One region of the Marvinbryantia sp. genome, then DNA from elsewhere that is predicted to be linked to it. Evidence: predicted binding sites of a transcription regulator. Region 1 holds the regulator's gene; each other region holds the start of a gene.
What was found. Region 1 encodes HrcA, which represses chaperone genes, less so after heat shock. Its sites were predicted from a motif close to TGTTAGCACTCNNNNNNNNNGAGTGCTAACA; they were not measured.

Region 2: ACLU9Q_RS11035 (Hsp20/alpha crystallin family protein) is a predicted target of HrcA. The motif match lies at 4,840-4,870, and genes of this name have one in related genera.
Region 3: ACLU9Q_RS14760 (Hsp20/alpha crystallin family protein) is a predicted target of HrcA. The motif match lies at 4,326-4,356, and genes of this name have one in related genera.

What each region holds. Positions count from the first base shown of each region.
Region 1 covers NZ_JBKXTT010000005.1:19,831-26,687, reverse strand. The annotation lists gene dnaJ (molecular chaperone DnaJ) at 1-702, opposite strand, end outside; gene dnaK (molecular chaperone DnaK) at 961-2,847, opposite strand; gene grpE (nucleotide exchange factor GrpE) at 2,885-3,466, opposite strand; gene hrcA (heat-inducible transcriptional repressor HrcA) at 3,519-4,562, opposite strand; gene ACLU9Q_RS06845 (SGNH/GDSL hydrolase family protein) at 4,774-5,466, shown strand; gene ACLU9Q_RS06840 (uracil-xanthine permease family protein) at 5,579-6,857, opposite strand, start outside.
Region 2 covers NZ_JBKXTT010000008.1:82,322-89,178, reverse strand. The annotation lists gene hcp (hydroxylamine reductase) at 1-1,152, opposite strand, end outside; gene ACLU9Q_RS11050 (M20 family metallopeptidase) at 1,616-2,788, shown strand; gene ACLU9Q_RS11045 (DUF2500 domain-containing protein) at 3,180-3,608, opposite strand; gene ACLU9Q_RS11040 (DUF1810 domain-containing protein) at 3,664-4,083, opposite strand; gene ACLU9Q_RS11035 (Hsp20/alpha crystallin family protein) at 4,233-4,709, opposite strand; gene ACLU9Q_RS11030 (hypothetical protein) at 4,958-5,773, opposite strand; gene ACLU9Q_RS11025 (hypothetical protein) at 5,932-6,105, shown strand; gene ACLU9Q_RS11020 (hypothetical protein) at 6,235-6,414, shown strand; gene ACLU9Q_RS11015 (RNA polymerase sigma factor) at 6,765-6,857, shown strand, end outside.
Region 3 covers NZ_JBKXTT010000013.1:105,981-112,837, forward strand. The annotation lists gene mgtE (magnesium transporter) at 1-87, opposite strand, end outside; gene ACLU9Q_RS14745 (threonine aldolase family protein) at 558-1,583, shown strand; gene ACLU9Q_RS14750 (ROK family transcriptional regulator) at 1,705-2,910, shown strand; gene ACLU9Q_RS14755 (AGE family epimerase/isomerase) at 3,020-4,258, shown strand; gene ACLU9Q_RS14760 (Hsp20/alpha crystallin family protein) at 4,474-4,908, shown strand; gene vanR (VanR-ABDEGLN family response regulator transcription factor) at 5,205-5,900, shown strand; gene ACLU9Q_RS14770 (sensor histidine kinase) at 5,890-6,857, shown strand, end outside.

The DNA.
Region 1 (6,857 bases):
GTCGATGCCCGCCGGGATCGTGACCTTGATGGTCTTTCTGCTGGAAGTATACCCGGTGCCGGAGCACGCCGCGCATTTCTCGCGGATGATCTTTCCACTGCCGCCGCAGTCCGGACAGGTCGTCACATTCTGCACCATACCGAACAGGGACTGCTGTGTCATCACTACCTGACCTCTGCCGCCGCACTTCGGGCAGGTCTCCGGACTGGTTCCCGGCTTCGCACCGGTTCCGTGACAGATCGTACATTCATCCTTCAGGCTCAGCTCAAGCTGCTTCTCACAGCCGAATACCGCCTCCTGGAAGGTGATGCGCACAGAAGCGCGCAGATTTGCGCCGCGCATCGGTCCGTTGCTTGTGCGCCGTCTGCTTCCGCTGCCAAACAGATCGCCAAAAATATCACCGAAGATATCGCCCATATCGGCGCTGTTGAAATCAAATCCACCGAATCCGCTGCCACCGGCTCCGCCCTGTTCAAATGCCGCATGGCCAAACTGATCATACTGACGGCGCTTCTCCGGATCAGACAGCACGGCATATGCCTCCGACGCCTCTTTAAATTTCTTTTCCGCCTCCTTATCGCCCGGATTCATATCCGGATGATATTTCTTTGCAAGCTGTCTGTATGCTTTTTTTAATGCTGCCTCGTCTGCATTCTTATCCACACCGAGGACTTCATAATAATCTCTCTTCGTCTCTGCCATTTTTTCTCACCTGCTTCTATCATTCATTCTGCACTCTGAATTCCCGCCTGTGCCCGGAATATACCTTGTGATGCAGAAAAACAAAAGGTTTTTCTGTACCGCAAGATACCCGGGCCCGCATTGCCGCCCGGCGAAGGCTTTCGTCTTCTGCCGCTGATCGGCGCCGCGGGTACCGGGCGTTGTTTCTTTCATTAAAAATCTATTTCCTGCTCACGATGCCCGCGGATCTTTTCCGCGCCGCACCCGGCATCCTTCATTTTACACTTCTTTGTAGTCCGCGTCAATAACATCATCATCCGGCTGCGTGTAATTTTCCTGCTGTGCGCCGCCCATATCCGGACCTGCGCCCGCAGCGCCTGCGCCTGCTGCTCCTGCCGCGCCCTGTGCCTGCTCGTAAACCTTTGCAAACAGCTTCTGTGCGCTCTCCATCAGCTTTTCCTTTGCCGCTTTGATCTCTGCAACCTGCGCGTCCGTCATTTCCTCCGGATTGGAGTTCTCGATCAGACTCTTCAGCGCTGTAAGATCCGCCTGTACAGCCGTCTTATCTGCGCCGTCCAGCTTGTCGCCGACCTCTTCCATTGCCTTCTCGGTCTGGAATACCATTGCGTCAGCGTCGTTTCTGGTGTCGATCGCTTCCTTGCGCTTCTTATCCTGCGCTTCGAACTCAGCAGCCTCTTTTACCGCCTTCTCGATATCCGCATCCGACATGTTGGAACCGGACGTGATCGTGATGTGCTGCTCCTTGCCGGTGCCAAGATCCTTTGCAGATACGTTTACGATACCGTTTGCATCGATATCGAAGGTAACCTCGATCTGCGGAACGCCGCGTCTTGCAGGCGGGATCCCATCCAGACGGAACTGTCCGAGAGACTTGTTATCTTTTGCGAACTGTCTCTCACCCTGTACGACATGAATATCAACTGCCGTCTGGTTATCCGCCGCTGTGGAGAATACCTGGCTCTTCTTTGTCGGGATCGTTGTGTTGCGCTCGATCAGTCTGGTTGCCACGCCGCCCATGGTCTCAATGGAGAGGGAAAGCGGAGTAACATCCAGCAGCAGGATATCGCCTGCACCGGCGTCGCCTGCCAGCTTACCGCCCTGGATAGCCGCGCCGATCGCCACACACTCATCCGGGTTCAGCGTCTTGCTCGCCTCATGTCCCGTAAGCGCTTTTACCTTATCCTGTACAGCCGGAATACGTGTGGAACCACCTACCAGCAGCACCTTGCCAAGCTCGGAAGCCGTGATACCGGCATCCTTCAGTGCGTTCTGCACCGGAATGGTCGTTCTTTCCACAAGGTCATGTGTCAGCTCGTCAAATTTTGCACGGGACAGCGTCATATCAAAATGCTTCGGTCCCTCTGCGGTTGCCGTGATGAACGGCAGGTTAATATTTGTGGTGGTTGCGGAGGACAGCTCCTTCTTTGCCTTCTCTGCAGCCTCTTTCAGTCTCTGGAGTGCCATCTTGTCAACGGACAGGTCAACGCCCTCCGCCTTCTTAAATTCAGCGATCATGTAGTCAGTGATCTTCTGGTCAAAATCGTCGCCGCCCAGACGGTTGTCGCCGTTTGTTGCAAGTACCTCGATAACGCCGTCGCCGATCTCGATGATAGATACATCGAAGGTACCGCCGCCAAGGTCGTATACCATGATCTTCTGCTCTTTCTCGTTGTCAAGACCGTATGCAAGCGCTGCCGCCGTCGGCTCGTTGATGATACGCTTTACATCCAGACCGGCAATCTTGCCCGCATCCTTTGTTGCCTGACGCTGTGCGTCGTTGAAATATGCCGGAACCGTGATAACCGCCTCTGTTACCTTCTCGCCAAGGTAATTCTCTGCATCCGCCTTCAGTTTCTGAAGGATCATTGCGGAAATCTCCTGCGGCGTGTAATTCTTGCCGTCGATGCTTACCTTGTAATCAGTTCCCATATGTCTCTTAATAGAAGAGATCGTCTTGTCTGCGTTGGTAACCGCCTGACGTTTTGCCGGCTCGCCTACCAGACGCTCGCCTGTCTTGGAGAATGCCACAACGGACGGTGTGGTTCTTGCTCCCTCTGTATTTGTGATAACGGTTGGCTTACCGCCTTCCATAACTGCTACGCAGCTGTTTGTTGTACCTAAGTCAATACCAATAATCTTGCTCATAATAATTTCCTCCTGCTCCTGTAATATTTAATTTTGTTTAGTTTGCTACTTTTACCATGCTGTGTCTTACAACCTGGTCTTTGTAGGTATAGCCTTTTAAAAACTCCTCAGTGATCGTGTTCTCCGCAGTTTCTTCCTCCTCCACATGCATCACTGCATTGTGGAAATCCGGGTTAAACTCACATCCGACTGCCTCGATCGGCTTGACGCCGAGCTTATCAAGCATTTCCGTCATCTGCCGGTAAACCTTGTTCATCCCGTCCACAAAAGCGTCCGTCTTTGCTTCCTCCGGGACTGCCGCCAGTCCGCGCTCGAAATTGTCTACGATCGGCAGGAGCTGTTCGATCACGCTCTTCGCACCCATCTCAAACATTTTCGATTTTTCCTTCTCGGAACGTTTGCGGAAATTTTCAAATTCCGCCATCTGACGTTTCACCCGATCCTGCAGCTCCTCGATCTGCGTATCCTTTTTGTCTTTCTTACTTTCTTTCTGTGACGTTTCTCTGTCTGCCTCCTCTGCAGGTTCCGAAGCTTCCTGCTGCGCGCAAGTCTCTTCCGTTTCCGGTTTTTCCTCCTTCTGCGCTTCGTTTTCTATCGCTTCGTCCATGTCTTTCTCCATGTTTTCTTCTGCCACTGTAACCGCCTGCCTTTCTGTATATTCTGATCTATCGTCAATCCCGCTCGAATATCGTATCCAGCTGGGATTTTAAGGTTTTTAAGGAATCGACCACCTTTTCATAATCCATCCGCTTCGGTCCGATAATCCCGATCGTTCCCTGAACACCCTCGCCCAGTTCATACGTTGCCGTGACTACACTGCAGTCGCGCATCTTCCGTATGGGCGCTTCGTTTCCGATATACACCTGAATGCCGGTACTGTTTTCTTCCTCCAGCGACTCGTTGATCAGATTTGCCAGCTCCTTCTTATCTTCAAAGGCACTGATCAGCTCGCTCGCCCGCTCGCTGTCGCTCAGCTCCGGATACTTGAAAATGTTAGTGGCGCCGCTTGTATAGATCTCCATATCGTCTTCCATCTGGATCGCTTCCGCGACTGCATCAAGCACCTGGCTGACGACCTCGCTGTGGATGCCGGCCTGCTCCTTCATCCGGGTGATCATCGCAAGATTGATCTCCTCCAGCGCAAGCCCATTGAGACTTGTGTTCAGCAGGATGTTCAGCTTCAGCACCATCTCATTGTCCAGTCCGTGCCGGAAGTGAAGCATCTTGTTTTTTACAATGTTTCCTTCCGTGACGACCACTGCCAGGAGCTGTTCCTCACTGATGGCTGAAAGCTGAATAAACTTCAGCTTCGTCGTGTGGTAGCGCGGCGCGGTGATCATGGTCGCGTAGTTGGTGTTGTTCGCCAGCACCCGAACCACCTGCTTCAGTATCAGCTCCATCTTATCCTGCTTCTGGATCAGCAGCTCCTGCTGTTCTTTTACTTCCTGTTCCTTCTGCTCCATAAGATGATCCACATATAAGCGGTAGCCCTTGTCTGAGGGAATTCTGCCCGCCGAGGTGTGCGGCTGAATGATCAGCCCCATCTCCTCCAGGTCTGCCATTTCATTTCGAATTGTAGCGGAACTGAGGTTCAGGTCTGCGTACTTGGAGATCGTCCTGGAGCCTACCGGCTCGCCTGTCTCCAGATATGTCTGAATGATAGCGTAAAAGATTTTCCATTTTCTGTCGTCCAGCTTCATATCATCTGACTGCATCCTGCATCCTCCTTCCTGTTTTGTTAGCACTCTTTTGAATCGAGTGCTAACATCTACGGTTTTAAGATACCACTGCTGCCTGTGATTGTCAATAGCTATTTTGAAAAAATTTTGATTAACTTTTCTGTCGAATCATCCCGACTGGATATATTTGACATTTTTTGCGTTTTAAGATACACTTATGAAAAATGAATAATGAAAGGAATCCGCAATGAAGATACGAAATTTTCTTACGATTCTGTTTGCCGTTCTCGCTATTGTTGCCCTGATCGCGCTCGCCGGTCTTGCAACGATATACGTGGCAGACGATTCCAACCCTCTGCGCCAGCGGCTTGTGCAGATATTCGACCCTGACGGGGAGACTGTGGCGGTCAGCACGCCTGAGGCAGGAACAGACGCTCCGGCTGCGGAAACTGTGAAGGCACATTCCTTCATCTTTGTGGGTGACTCCCGCACCATTGGGATGCGCGATGCAGTAAACGACAACTGCACTTATATAGGAAAAGAAGGAGAAGGTTACGAATGGTTTTCCGCTGAAGGTGTCCAGGAGCTCGACGCCGTTCTTGCCGGTACCTCGGGGCAGACCGTGATTTTTAATTTCGGCGTGAACGATCCCGCAAATATCAGTCTCTACATTGATCTTTACCAATCGCTTAAAGAGACATATCCCGGCACCGCTTTTTACTATCTGTCCGTAAATCCGCTGGTAGACAACGAAGGCTTCAATACTACAAACGAAATGATTTCCTTATTTAATGCCACCATACAGAGCGCTTTTCCTGACACCTATCTGGATTGCAACAGCTACCTGAACAGCGTTGGCTTTGAGACTGTGGACGGGCTGCACTACACAGATGATTCCTACAAGATGATCCACAATTTCGTCGTGGATAAGATTGCGTAAAAAAGGTCCCGCCGCAATGTCCGGGCAAAAGTGTCCATCGCATACATCAACTGACCATCAGCCAGACACCCCGCGGACGCGAAGTGTCTGGCTGATATTTAGAATTTTTCTCTTATTTTCTGCTTTTTTCCGGCTTTATGCTGACTCCGCGGTTCATATCGCCCTGCGGATTCACCCCGAACTCATAGTCGTTGCCCGGAAGGATCATATTGAGCACAATACCTGCAATCGCTGCAATGGCAAGTGCGGTCAGCGTAATTGATGCAGCACCGATCTGGAAAGTAAGACCATTTCCAAATCCAAGCCCGCATACAAAAATAACGCCGACAATAATCAGGTTGCGCGATTTTGTTAAATCCACCTTATTTTCCACCACATTGCGGACACCGATCGCAGAAATCATACCGTAAAGCATGAAGCTGACACCGCCGATGATCGAAGCCGGCATGGTACTGATGATCGCAGATACCTTCGGAATGAAGCTGATAATAATCGCAAACACGGCTGCGATGCGAATTACCAGCGGATCGTAGACATGACTGAGCTCCAGCACTCCGGTGTTTTCACCGTAGGTGGTATTCGCAGGACCTCCGATCAATCCTGCTAATGCTGTCGCAAGTCCGTCCCCCATCAGCGTGCGGTGCAGCCCCGGCTCCGCAAGGAAGTTCTCGCCGACGGTTGCCGAAATAGCAGACATATCACCAATGTGCTCCATCATGGTCGCAATCGCAATCGGCGCCATGACGAGGATTGCCGTCAGATCGAATTTACAGAGCTGAAACGGCGGAAGCCCCACAAAGCTTGCGGACGCAATCGCTGAAAAATCAATAATCGCAGAACCGTCCGGATTCGTAATACCGCAGGCATTCATAATCACCGCTACCACGTAGGAAATCACCACTCCCATCAGGATCGGAATAATCTTAAACATTCCCTTTCCCCAGATGTTAAAGATAATAATGACCGCAAGCGCTACTAATGCCAGAAACCAGTTGGTCGATGCATTGCCGATCGCAGAAGACGCCAGACTTAAGCCAATGCAGATAATTACCGGTCCGGTTACGACCGGCGGCAGGAAACGCATCACACGTTTCACGCCTGCCAGACGGATAATCAGTGCAAGTACCAGATACAGAAGACCCGCCACTACAACGCCGCCGCAGGCATACGCAGCCTTTTCATTTGCTGCCATTCCCGCGTAAATCCCGCTGCTTAAATTTGCCACCGTAGAAAAGCCTCCGAGAAAAGCAAAGGATGACCCAAGAAATGCTGGGACCTTCATCTTCGAGCATATATGGAAAAACAGCGTCCCGAATCCGGCGCAGAATAAGGTCACAGATACGGTCAGTCCCCTGGTCAAAGGCTCCCCACAGGCACTTTGGAAATAGCTG
Region 2 (6,857 bases), on a different contig from region 1:
GGCATGATGCCCAAATCCAACCAATATCTCCTGCGGCTCCTGATCTTCCGGATAACCGCCCAGTTCTATTGCCTGTTGAATGATTTCACTAAAATCCTTGTCCCCGTTTTCTTTTCTGCCGATGTGCTTTACTCCTTCCCATCCTACCACATTCGTGCTGTAGATCCGGTCTTTATAACTCTCCCTTGGCCGCATCAGGCAGTTCGTGGTCATCAAAATACATCCCGGAAGGTTGTCAAACTGCTTTTGCTGATCCTGCCATGCCCCTCCGAAATTTCCCACAAGATGAGGATATTTTTTTAATCCCTCATACCCATGACATGGCAGCATTTCTCCATGCGTATAAATATTGACTCCTTTCCCCTTTGTCTGTTCCAGCAGCATTTCCAGATCCTTGAGATCATGACCTGAAACAATAATAAAAGGCCCCTTCTTCATATGGATATTGACCTTGTGCGGAGCTGGATTTCCGTAAACCTCCGTATTTGCTTCATCCAGTTTTTTCATGACCGCAATTGCCATTTCTCCGGTACGCATGGTCATCCGGATCAGTTCTTCTACTGTAAGGCTATCGTCTGTGAGAGCCTCCAATGCCTGAATATAAAAATCATCTACCTGGTCACTGTAATAGCCCAGTTCTCTCGCCTGATGCCCGTATGCGCTGATACCTTTTAGTCCGTATAAAATCGTTTGCCTCAAAGAACGAATATCCGGATCTAAGGATTTATCATACATAATTCCTGCCAGATGCGCATCCTTTAACATCTCCGTCTTTGTTTCCGGAAGATCATAAGAAGCATGGGCAGTATGATTTTTAATCTCCCCTGCCCTTTCCCTTAAATTTTCTTTGATTTCCTGTGATTTTCTCAGCAATTTCACATGTTCCTTAGCATCAAAATTGACATTTGTAAGCGTGGTGAAAAGAATGTTTTCAATAAAACTTATCACGCTTTTTTCAATCTCCTGTCCAGCTGCCGCCAGTGATTTTCCAAAACAGCTGATCCCTTTGATCTGAAAAATCAATAAATCCTGCAGATTGGCAATTTCCGGTGTTTTTCCACAAACGCCTAACTTTGTACAGCCCTTTCCATTCGCTGTCTGTTCACACTGATAACAAAACATCTCATAACCTAAATCCATGTTATTGCTCATATACTGACCTTCCTTATCATTCATTTTTGTGATATAGTATTAGCCAGCATAAAAAAAATATACTTATCACAGGAAAAACTTCCCATATAGCAACTCTCTCTTCTGCCCGGGCTTTATCTCTTGTAGAACAGCCCATACACGCAACATAATTTCGCTCCGCCAGAAATAAAACATCCCCCGTATTATAAAACAGTAGTGTTTATAGACTTTCCCCAAGGTCTGTATGCTATACTACTGTGTTATATGGCTCAACACACCATTCTGAAGCATCCCCATTCCATGTAACACCGGCTTTTGTTACGTCTACCCATGCGGCTTGCTAAAACTTTTGTGATGCCCAGATGCGTCTTTTTTGTAAATAGTGGGCAAACTATAAACATTGTTGACGTTATCAACGCCGATTGCTATAATTTTCTCAATATATGTTTATTAATTTTTCGCAGCAAATTAAGGAGGTATGATTATGGATTTTTATAAACGGGCGCTGGCACTGCGTGAAGAAACTATCTCTCACCGCCGTTGGCTGCACCGCAACGCAGAAGTGGGCCTTCATATGCCAAAAGGACAAGCCTATATTATGGATCAGTTGAGAGGACATGGATTGGCTCCACATCCCTGCGGGCATGGAGTGACTGCGGAGTTGGGCAAGGAAGGGGGCAGAACAATCCTGCTCCGAGCGGATATGGATGCACTGCCTATGCCGGAGGAAAGCGGCGAACCCTTTTCCTGTCCAACCGGCACAGAGGCTCATACCTGCGGCCATGATTTCCATGCAGCCATGCTGCTGACAGCGGCAAAGATGCTGAAAGAAAATGAATCCATGCTGGCTGGCAGGGTCCGGTTTATGTTCCAGCCTGCGGAAGAAACCTTTGAGGGTGCGAAAGATATGCTGGCGCATGGGATACTGGAGGGTGTGGATGCAGCTCTAGCCTATCATGTCGGTTCTGGCAGGATGCCTGTGGGCTTATTCATGTACAACAGCGGCGGAACCATGATGTACTCTGTGGATGGTTTCCGAATCACAATCCATGGACGGGGTGCTCACGGCGCATATCCGCACAGTTCCATCGATCCAATCAATATCGGTGTTCATATGTACCTTGCCTTTGAATCGTTGATTGCGCGGGAAGCAGATCCCAGCAAATCCTGTGTGCTAACCATCGGCAATTTTTCCGCAGGTTCAGCACCCAACATCATCCCGGATACTGCCGTCCTCCAAGGAACCTTGCGCACCAATGACAGTGCCAGCCGCGAGAAACTGCTTCGGCGGCTGAAGGAGGTTGTTCACAAGACTGCGGAGGTATTTGGAGGATCGGCAGAGATTGAGATGATTTCTGAGGTGCCGCCGTTAGTATGTGATCCTGATATGACGAACGAAATAGTGGACTATATGAAAGAACTGCCAATCCCTGGTCTGACTCCTGTTCCTGACACATCAGCCAGTGCTTCTGAGGACTTTGCGAATATTGCAGAGAGAGTCCCCAGCGTATACATGTATCTTTCGGCAGGATATATGGATGAACGGGGAGATGCTCCTGCACACAATCCGAAAGTTCGGTTCAATGAGGATGTTTGTCCAATCGGCTCCGCTTGTTTGGCGCACTGTGCAGTCCGCTGGCTGGAAGAACACCAATAAATAAGATAAGGACATCCTGTTGAAGACTGGTATTTTTCCGAATATCCTGAATATGCGACCGAGATGAATATTCTTGCGGCTCGAAATCTCGAATCTGGAAATTTGGAAATCAGAGTTCCAGTACTCGGAAATCGCCTTTTTGTGCTTGATTACGTGTTCGTTTCTATGAGAATATTCGTCAAGGCCTTGCCGCATCTGCGGTACGCAGCAGCCTTTACGAATATTCTCGTAGAAATTATAATTCAGTATGCACAAATGTGAATCTAAAAAGTGATTTCCATATCACCAGACTTCACAATAGTCGGGGCAACGTATTACCATATGCAGATACTCATTTTTTATAGAAATTGAATGTTTCTTTGACACAAATAAGATCTAAATAACATCTTCCTCATCGAATTTTGCTAAAATCACATCCTTCATTACGTTCAAAAGATAAATACCTTGTCCCCTGCAAGGACAGCTTTCCACAATCTCCCTCCGCTAACATACCATACTCTGAGCTGTTAACAGAAAACTCCATCCGGTCTCCACTTTCAACCTGAAATGTCACATAGTACCACGTAGAAGAAGATGTACTATATCCATGCACTCCCGTCGCATCACCAGCATTTGCATGACTGTGGTGCGTAACCTCTGTTCGTTTGGATACAATCACTGCCGATACAGACAAATGCGGAGACTGATTATTTTTATTCCACGTACTGATTCCTTTCACAGCCGTTACAATAAAGGTTCCAATGACGATTACAAATACTATAGTAAACATGATTTCAAATGCACCGAAACCCATGTCAAATCCGCCATAACCAAATCTCATTTCAGTTCCTCCCTATTTGTATCTGGAAACCATACACATTTATTAGTTTCAAAAATTATCCTCTCAAAATCTCCACAGTTCTCTGATCCCGTTCCCCATGGAAGAACTTGTCCAATACCTTCTGGAATACTTCACATTCCGGTTTTGCCAGAGCAAATAAGGTCATGGAAGATTTCAGTTTCAAGTTATCCGGCCGGCCCATCACTTCGTCCGCATCATTGGATTTTATCTCCAGAAGTGCCTGAGATATTTCAATCAGATTCGTTCCAAGCGTGTAATCTTCCATATATGCTTTCGCTTCTTCCATATTCTTAATAGCATAATACCGGGCAGTCTCACTGTAGCCAAGCCCCGCTATCTGCGGAAAAATAAACCACATCCAATGGCTGCGCTTCTTCCCGGATTTTATCTCCTGCAAGGCAGTTTGATAATAAGTCTGCTGTGCGATTAAAAATCGCTCTAAATTGTTATCCATTCTCTGTTGCCTCCTCTGTTTGCCATTATTCTACCACAGGTCAGGCTTTTTTCCTACCACAAACAAAAAAAAGCCCGGAGCCGGACGGTTTCACACACACCGCGCCGAACTCCGGGCTGCCTGGTTTTAATTTATATTAAGAGGTGCCGTTATCCCTCGATGGCAATATATTTCTTTTCTTCAACCTCCGGCTTCCTTGTTTCTGCCTTCGGAATGCTCAGTTTCAATACCCCGCTTTCATATTTCGCATGAATATCTTCCTGCTTTACATCCTCCCCGACATAGAAAGACCGGCTCATGCTGCCTGCATAACGCTCCCGGCGGACAAATCTGCCTGTTTTCTTTTCCTTCTCGTCCTTGTCAAGCCCCTTCGCCGCGCTGATTACCAGATAGCCATCTTTCAGCTCCAGGGAAAGTTCGTCTTTCTTAAAGCCTGGCAGATCAATGTCCACCTCATAGTGGTCGTCATGTTCCTGCACATCGGTCTTCATCATATTCGCCGCATGGCGTCCATACAGTTTCCGCTCCGCTTTACGCATCGCCTTATCGTCAAAGGACGGGAAATCAAAAAAGTCATCAAAGAAATCGTCAAATAAGTTCTCTCCAAAAATACTAGGTGTCATCATAAGTCATCGCTCCTTTTCCTAATTAAAAACATCTTGTTAATTGGAACTGGGGATGATTGGGAAGAAACCGGAACCCTTTTCTGGTTCCTTTCTTTCCTTCTCCTTTGTTCTATCTGTGTTATAACACTTTTATTAGCGCTCGTCAAGAGTGAGTGCTAATAATTTTTGTGAATTTTCTGTGAACTGTTATTCACACGTATGTAATTAACCCAAAAACTATCTGCTTTTATATCCATGCTTTTTCCCACCTATTTCGCATACCGCACTTCTATTTCATAATCTCCCTCGTCATACTCCACCTGCAGTTCATAATCCCCGATCTGCACACTTCCGTCATCCACAGCGTAAAACTTCTGTCCTTCTGCGTCAAAGATCACGAATTCTTCTACCAGCTGGTTTTCAACTGTTTCTAACATCTCCCGGATACAGTCATCACAAAATAACGATTTCATTCTCTGGACGCTGACAATCCCTCGTCCCCTCTGCACTGTCACAGTTCCTTCCTTATTCTCCGGAGTTTTTGTGATATGCAGACTTGTCTGGCTTACCTCATCATATCCAAAGCTCATGCTCATGTAACCATATTCGCCAGCGTCCGGATTCGCCCCTTTTTCAAATAAATCTAGGTCATACAGTTCTCCCGTATTGGTACACACAAGGTACACCTGTGACGGGAACCCTTCTCCGCATGTCCGGCAGATGTCTGCCGTATTGGGAATATAACGGATATAGTTCTCTATTTCCTGCCCATATTCAGAAAACACCAGATCATGCCGTATGGTCTTTGCAATCTCCTCATATTCATCCTTCGTGGCAGAACCCATATATGTGGCTACCATTTCCATAAGTTCTTCCATATCTTCGCTGTTCTGGCGGCTCACCCGGATGTTACTGAACGCAATCGAAAAACTGCAAAGGGCGACCACGGACATGCAGACCATAAAAGCTCCATACCACAGTTCCCTTTTATCCGACTGGCTCAAATGCTTCACATAAGGATCATACTCATCATCCCTCCAGAATTTCCTCCATTTTGCCTTTATCCATTGGCACAACCTTTTCATACTCCACACCTTATCACTTTCTTCACTCTTATCACTCTTTCTTTTGTTTTCACTACTCTTACAATATAAAGTGCTATCACTTACCTATCAAGTGACTGTATATTTCACATCCAATTTCGATTACCATTTACCTATACTAAAATTGGAGGACAGGGAATATGGCAACCAATAAAAGAGTATTTACTTTACGTTTGTCAGATGAAGTATTCGATAAAATCGGCATTCTGGCTACCAGCGAACACCGCTCCTTAACCAACTATATTGAATACATACTGATCAAACATTTAGAAGATGTGGAAAAAGAGCATGGAGAAATTAAAATGGAAGAATAAAGACTGCCATCTGTGTCTACTTTTTCACTTTTTGATGTAAAGTGCTATCACTTAGCTGTCTAGTGAACGTATAAATTTACCGCATATTGGTATACCATAAATTCATACCCGGAACGGAGGGCAAGGGAAATGGCAACCAACAAGCGTGTATTTACTCTGCGTCTGTCGGACGAAGTGTTTGACAAAATCGGGATTCTTGCTACAGATGAACACCGCTCTATGACGAATTACATTGAATATGTACTGATCCAGCATCTGGAGCAGATAGAAAAAGAACGCGGGGAGATCAAGACAGACCAGATACAATAACAAAATTAAGATAACCAGGTCAGTTTGATATACCTGGTTATTTTTATTGAAAAAAAACTGGCAGTTACTTCATAGTTGCAACTGCCGGTTTTTTCACGTTTCAAAACTATATCCGTACCCACCAACGGTCTTTATGTTGTATTTATTCATTTCCCATTTTTCTGAGTATCTGGCTAATCAACTGCCACCTTCTCCAGCCCCTTTCCACATTTTCATATGGACACATATTCCTTTATCGATAATAATAAACAAGACGGCATTTCAATTTATAGTTCAGCTATTTGAAATTTTATAAAATAATAATGTCACCGCATTAAGCTCTATGGTGTGTTCTATATAAAGAGGTAAAGATGATGAGAGCAGAAACATTATTTACTGAGCATATGGATCTTCTTTATCGAATGGCGCTATTCATGCTATCAAATACCCATGACGCTGAAGAT
Region 3 (6,857 bases), on a different contig from region 1:
TCGGATCACGGTAATAATTTCACGGTCATAATCCGGGTGCTGCATTGCGGCTGCGGCGCCGCCTGAAATATTTTTTCTTGTCGTCATTGTCTGTATCCTCCCTTACTCAAGAATTGTCATATTGACTGAGCAAAGACAGGCGCTGAGATACCGACCGGCAAAAAGAGCACAAAAAAACCATTGCCGTCAGTAATATGCTCTACACCCGGCTCTGCTGATGATGTAGCGCAGTTTTCAAACAGACAATGGCAGCTATAAAAACGGTCAGAAAACAGACGGCGTGCGTCTGAAAACTTTCCGCCGGATAACTGCCCTGTCGCTACTTCGTCCACCGCTGCTGCCGTCCATAATCTCACCTCTCTTTTCAAAATTTATGGATGCCGGAGATAATCTGGGATCCTAAGGCTTATTCTAGCATTGCCTGCCGGAAATTTCAACAAGCGTTTTAAAATTGATTGAACGCAATGTTGCGGATCTTAGAAAAATAAGATAGAATGATTTGATAGAAAAAGCGGACGGATACCGCCCGTTCAGAAAATACGCAGAGAGGGAAAATTATGGTTTCATTTGAGAGCGATTATATTGCCGGGGCGCATCCTAGGGTATTGAAAAGACTGATGGAGACGAATCTGGAGCCGCTTTCCGGCTACGGGACAGATCCATACTGCGAAAGAGCAAAGAAAAAGATCCGCGAGGCGTGCGGATGTCCGCAGGCAGAGGTAGAATTTCTGGTGGGCGGCACGCAGACGAATGCCGTTGTGATCGCTTCTATGCTGAAGGATTACGAGGGCGTGGTTGCAGCGAAAACCGGTCACGTGAGCGTGCATGAGGCGGGCGCGATCGAGTATACCGGGCACAAGGTGCTGGAAATTTCGCAGAAAGAGGGAAAGATTCAGGCGGAAACGCTGCAAAAGTATATGGAAATGTATTATGCTGATGAAAATTTTGAGCATATGGTATTTCCGGGCATGGTTTATATTTCGCACCCCACGGAGTATGGCACGCTTTATTCTAAGAAGGAACTGCAGGATATCGCAGAGGTGTGTCATAAATATCAGATGCCGCTTTTTGTGGATGGCGCGCGCCTTGGCTACGGGCTGATGAGTCATGAGACGGACGTCACTCTGCCGGAACTGGCAGAGCTTTGCGATGTCTTTTACATTGGAGGCACCAAGGTGGGCGCGCTCTGCGGCGAAGCGGTGGTTTTTACGAAGGGAAACAAGCCGAAGCATTTTCTGACGTCTGTGAAAAAGCGGGGCGCGCTGCTTGCGAAGGGACGCCTGCTTGGCGTGCAGTTTGACGCGCTGTTTACCGACAATCTGTATTTTGAGATCGGACGCTATGCGATCGGGAAGGCGGAGGAGCTGAAAGAGATTTTCCGCAGCAAGAATCTTGATATTTATCTGGCCTCTCCCACAAACCAGCAGTTTATCATTCTGGAAAATAAACGAATGGAGGAGCTGAAGAAGGAGATAAAATTCAGCTTTTGGGAAAATCTCGACGACACGCACACTGTTGTCCGTTTTGTAACGAGCTGGTCCACGACAGATGCGGATATGGAGACGCTGCGGCGGGTATTGTAATCCGGGCTGTCCGAACGCTGTGATGGCCTGGTGTCGGTGCTGCCCTGCGCAGCCCAAAGACGGCGTCACTGGCGGTGGAGTGATTTCCTGATTATCTGCAGTATCGGAAGGAGGCGGACGGATGTCCCGTATGACAGGAAAAAATAACATTACCTCGAAGCAGTTTAACCGGGGACTTCTGCTGAAGCTGATCGCGACAAAGGTCTGCCGGACGCGCATCGAGCTTTCGAAAGCCACCGGGCTGACGAAGATGACCGTGACGAATATTATTTCGGAGTTTATGCAGCAGAATCTGGTCGCAGAGTGCGAGGAAGAGCAGACGGAAGTATGCGGCAGAAATCCGATCCTGCTGGAGATTTCGCCGAAAGCGCCGAAGGTGATCGGGCTTTTGATTTTCCGCGACCGCATAGAGGCCGTGCTGTGCACCATCTCCATGAAGACGCTGGCAACGGAGAGTATTCAGTTTGATTCGCTGACAAAGGAGCAGCTATATGAACACTGCTTTGCGGTGATCGACCGGCTGCTCGAAAAGGAGAAATATATTCTTGGTATCGGCGTGGCGGCGATCGGTCCGGTGGATATCTGGAAGGGCGTGATCCTGAATCCGCCGCGGTTTTACGGCATCCGCAATGTACCGATTTTAGAGGTGCTGAAGGAAAGATATGCGTATCCTGTTTTTTTTGATCACGATAACAACAGCGCGGCGCTTGCGGAGCGGCTGTTCGGTATTGGAAGAAATGTGCAGGATTTTCTGTTTCTCGGTATCTCAAACGGTATCGGCTCCGGAATCGTCAGCGGCGGCGAGCTTTACCACAGCCATCGTGGAATCGCGCCGGAGATCGGTCACATCAGTATTGATCGCAGAGGGCCTCTGTGTGTCTGCGGCAACCGGGGATGCCTGGAGCTGTACGCAAATACACATATTGTTTTAAAGAAACTGCGGGCGGCAGCCGGGGAGGGAGCAGGCGCGGACGATCCTTCAGGAACGCCGGAAACCGCCTCTTTCGCTGACTTCTGCCGTATGCCGCCGACCACAGGAACAGAGGCGGTCTTTGAGGAAATGCTTCAGGACGTCAGCGCCGTCCTTGTCACCAGCGTGAATATCCTGCACCCGGAAATGATCGTGCTCGGACATGACTGCATCGACTGGGATGAGCGTCATGTCCGCAGGCTGGAGGAACTGGTAAATGAGCGGAAGGTGGTGCACGACCAGAGTCCCCTGCCGGTGAAAAAGGCTTATTTCGGGAAAGAGGCGCAGCTTATCGGGGCGGCGTGCAACGTGGTGAATCAGATGTTTAAGGGAGAGCTGAGCAGTTATATTTTGTAAAAGCAGTCTTGACATCTCTTCTATACTTGCTATAATAATAGTAAATTAAATATACCATTAAACGAGGAAAAGCGGACTGCAAAAGAGCAGTCAGAAAGGGATGGAGGACATGATCAAAAAGTATCAGATCGACACAGAGGAAAACAAGGCATTTTTACAGGAGCTTGCAGACGATCTGCTCCGCTTCGGGCACAGATTCCCGTCGCCGGAGGGAAGCTCCTGGTATCTGGGAGACGACGGCACGCCGTGGACGGACCGCAACCGCGAGACATGGATCACCTGTCGTATGGCGCATGTATACAGCATCGGCTGCCTGCTCGGACATGAGGGAAGCGAGAAGCTTGTTGACGCTGCGCTGAAGGGCTTAAACGGAGAGCTGAAGGATACGGAAAACGGCGGCTGGTATCCGGGTCGCACGCCGGAGGGCGGAATTTTGCCGGACAAGCAGTGCTATGCGCACGCATTTGTAATCCTGGCGGCGACCTCCTCCATGCTGGCAAACAGACCGGGTGCAGAAAAGCTTTTGGAGGAAGCGCTGGAATTATACGATAAGCGTTTCTGGAACGAGGCGGAAGGGCTTTCCTGCGATACCTGGAACACAGAATTTACGGTGCTGGATGATTACCGCGGTGTAAACGCAAATATGCACACGGTGGAGGCATTCCTTGCGGTTGCTGATGCGACTGGCAGAGAAAATTACCGCGAGCGTGCGAGACGCATCGTCGAGCATGTAATTACATGGGCGAAGGACAACGAATGGAGAATCCCGGAGCACTTCACGAAGGACTGGGATCTGGATCTGGAAAAAAATAAGGAAAAGCCGGATGATCCGTTTAAGCCGTACGGCGCAACGCCAGGACACGGCATTGAGTGGGCGCGTCTGATCACGCACTGGGCGCTGTCTACCTATAAAAATGAGAAGGAAAAGGCACAGCCGTATGTGGAAGCAGCAGAAAATCTTTTCAACCGCGCGATCGCGGATGCATGGAATGTGGACGGCGCGCCGGGCATCGTTTACACGACAGACTGGAACGGCAAGCCATGCGTACACGACAGAATGCACTGGACGCTGGCGGAAGCGATCAACACCTCCGCTGTTTTGTACCGTGTTACCGGAAAGCAGCAATATGCGGACAACTATGCAGAATTTATGCAGTATCTTGATGAGACTGTGCTGGATCATGTAAACGGCTCCTGGTTCCATCAGCTCGATGAGCACAACCAGCTTCTCGGAACTGTCTGGCCGGGCAAATCCGACATTTACCACGCACTGCAGTCCATGCTGATCCCGTATCACAGAGTAGACACTTCCATTGCCTGCGCGGTGAAGGAAGCGGTTGGAAAATAAAGAATTGGTTTGGAAAGCTCCTCTGGGAAACCGGAAGAGCTTTTTGTTCACAAAATTTTCACAAAATTATTAGCACTCTCACTTGACGAGTGCTAAAATGTGTGCTATATTACATATAGAACAGATAGAGAGGACGGAATAAAACAAGAATCCTTTCCAGATGTTTTAAAAATAGAAAAATGGACACAATATTTTGTGAAAAGGAGAGATGACTTATGATGATGCCGAGTATTTTTGGAAGAGATATGTTTGATGACTTTTTTGGATATCCGTTTGAGGCAGTGAGACCGCATGAGGTGGTAAAAGCAAGCATGATGCAGACTGATATCAAAGAGCTGGAGCACGGCTATGAGATCACGATGAACATTCCGGGTGTGAAGAAAGAAGATGTAAAGGCAGAGCTGAAGGACGGCTACCTTACCATTCAGGCAAGCGCCAATACCAGCAATGATGAAAAGGACAGCAACGGCAGATACATCCGCAGAGAGCGTCATTTCGGCACCTGCAGCAGAAGCTTCTACGTAGGCGAGGAAGTAAAGCAGGAGGAAATCAAGGCGAAATTTGAGGATGGCACCCTGAAGCTCTTTGTTCCGAAGCAGGAAGAAAAACCGGCAGTGGAGAATAGCAAATACATCACGATCGAGGGCTAAGAGCCTGGAAGAATGGCGATAAAACAAAAAAAGTTCATACAGCAGGCGCAGAGACGAAAAAGCTCTGCGCCTGTTTGCGTTGCCATGCATCCGAAGGGAGCTGCTTGTGGCAGCTCCCGTAGGTTTACAACCTTGCCGGAGGATGTTATACTGGAAATGTTATTTCACTTAGATTTTATTTAGAGAGAAGCGGAGTAATTTTTTAGGAGGATATTGAGCCTGTATTTTAGTAATAACAAATAGAAATCAAACAGGGGAGTCATTTTGTACTTCCCGTGAAAACAGAGAGGACAGCTATGAGTGAGAACATTTTGATCGTGGACGACGAGCGGGAAATTGCGGATCTGGTGGGATTATATCTTGGGAATGAAAATTTCCATGTGTACAAATACTATTGTGCGGCGGATGCGCTGCAATGTATTGAGAAGGAGAAGCTCGATCTGGCGATCCTGGACGTGATGCTTCCGGATATGGACGGTTTCTCGCTCTGCCGGAAAATTCGCGAAAAATACAATTATCCTGTCATCATGCTGACGGCGAAGGGCGAAGAGGTCGATAAGATCACTGGTCTGACGCTCGGCGCGGACGATTATATCACAAAGCCGTTTCTGCCGCTGGAGCTTGTCGCGCGCGTGAAGGCGCAGCTCCGTCGCTATAAGCGCTACAATGTGGGCGCGCAGCCGGAGGCAGACGTGTTTGAGTACGGCGGACTGGTGCTGAATGTGACGACGCATGAGTGCAGGCTGAATGAGAAGCCGCTGGAGCTGACGCCGACCGAGTTTTCCATTTTGCAGATCCTCTGTCAGAACCGGGGAAAGGTTGTAAGCTCGGAGGAGCTGTTCCGCCAGATCTGGAAGGAGGAATACTTCACGAAAAGCAGCAACACGATCACGGTCCATATCCGTCACCTGCGGGAAAAGATGGGAGATTCCTTTGAAAATCCGAAGTACATAAAAACAGTCTGGGGGTGCGGTTATAAAATTGAAGGATAAAAAGATACGGACGCCAAAAATAATATTGATCGCGATTGCGGCGGTAGTGGGTTGCCTGTGGCTCTACAATATGGTGGATGTATTTTTTAACGGTATGTTTATAGATTGGTTTACCGCGAATTATACGACCCCCTATATGACGAAGGATGATTTTTATATCTACCAGCCAGACTGGGGCAGTGTCAAGGTTCTTCTTCTGCAGGCGCTGATCCTGGTGGTCCTCATCTGCATCGTCGCCGTTCATCTGACGGCGCGCTACCAGTCAGCGAAAAAAGTGCGGGAATCCATTACGGAGACAAGTAACATGATCCGTCGCTATATGGCGGGGGACCGGGATGTGGAGGAGATATTTCCTGCTGGCTATGAGGAGATCGCTATGCAGATGACTGCAATCAAGACCGACATGCAGCGGCGCGAGCAGACGCTGAAAGAAGAAGTCAGCCGCAAAAATGATTTGATCGTTTATCTGGCGCACGACCTGAAGACGCCGCTTACATCTGTTATCGGATATTTGAGCCTCCTTGAGGAAGCGCCGGATATGCCGGCAGCGCAGAAGGCGAAGTATGTGCACATTTCACTGGAAAAAGCGCTCCGTCTGGAGCGGCTTATCAACGAATTTTTCGAGATCACGCGCTACAACCTGCAGCAGATCGCGCTGGAAAAGGAGCGCATCGACCTGTCTTATATGCTCATCCAGATGGCGGATGAGTTTTATCCGATCCTGCAGGGGCATGGAAACACCGCACAGGTGCAGGCGAAGGAGGGCATTATGATCTACTGTGATCCGCTGAAGCTGGCGCGCGTGTTCAACAATATACTGAAAAATGCGGTGGCGTACAGCTACCCGGACACGGTGATCGAGATTGAAGTGCAGGAGAGGGAGGAGGAAATCGTGATACTTTTCCGCAACCACGGAAGGACGATCCCGAAGCAGAAGCTGGAGACGATCTTTGAAAA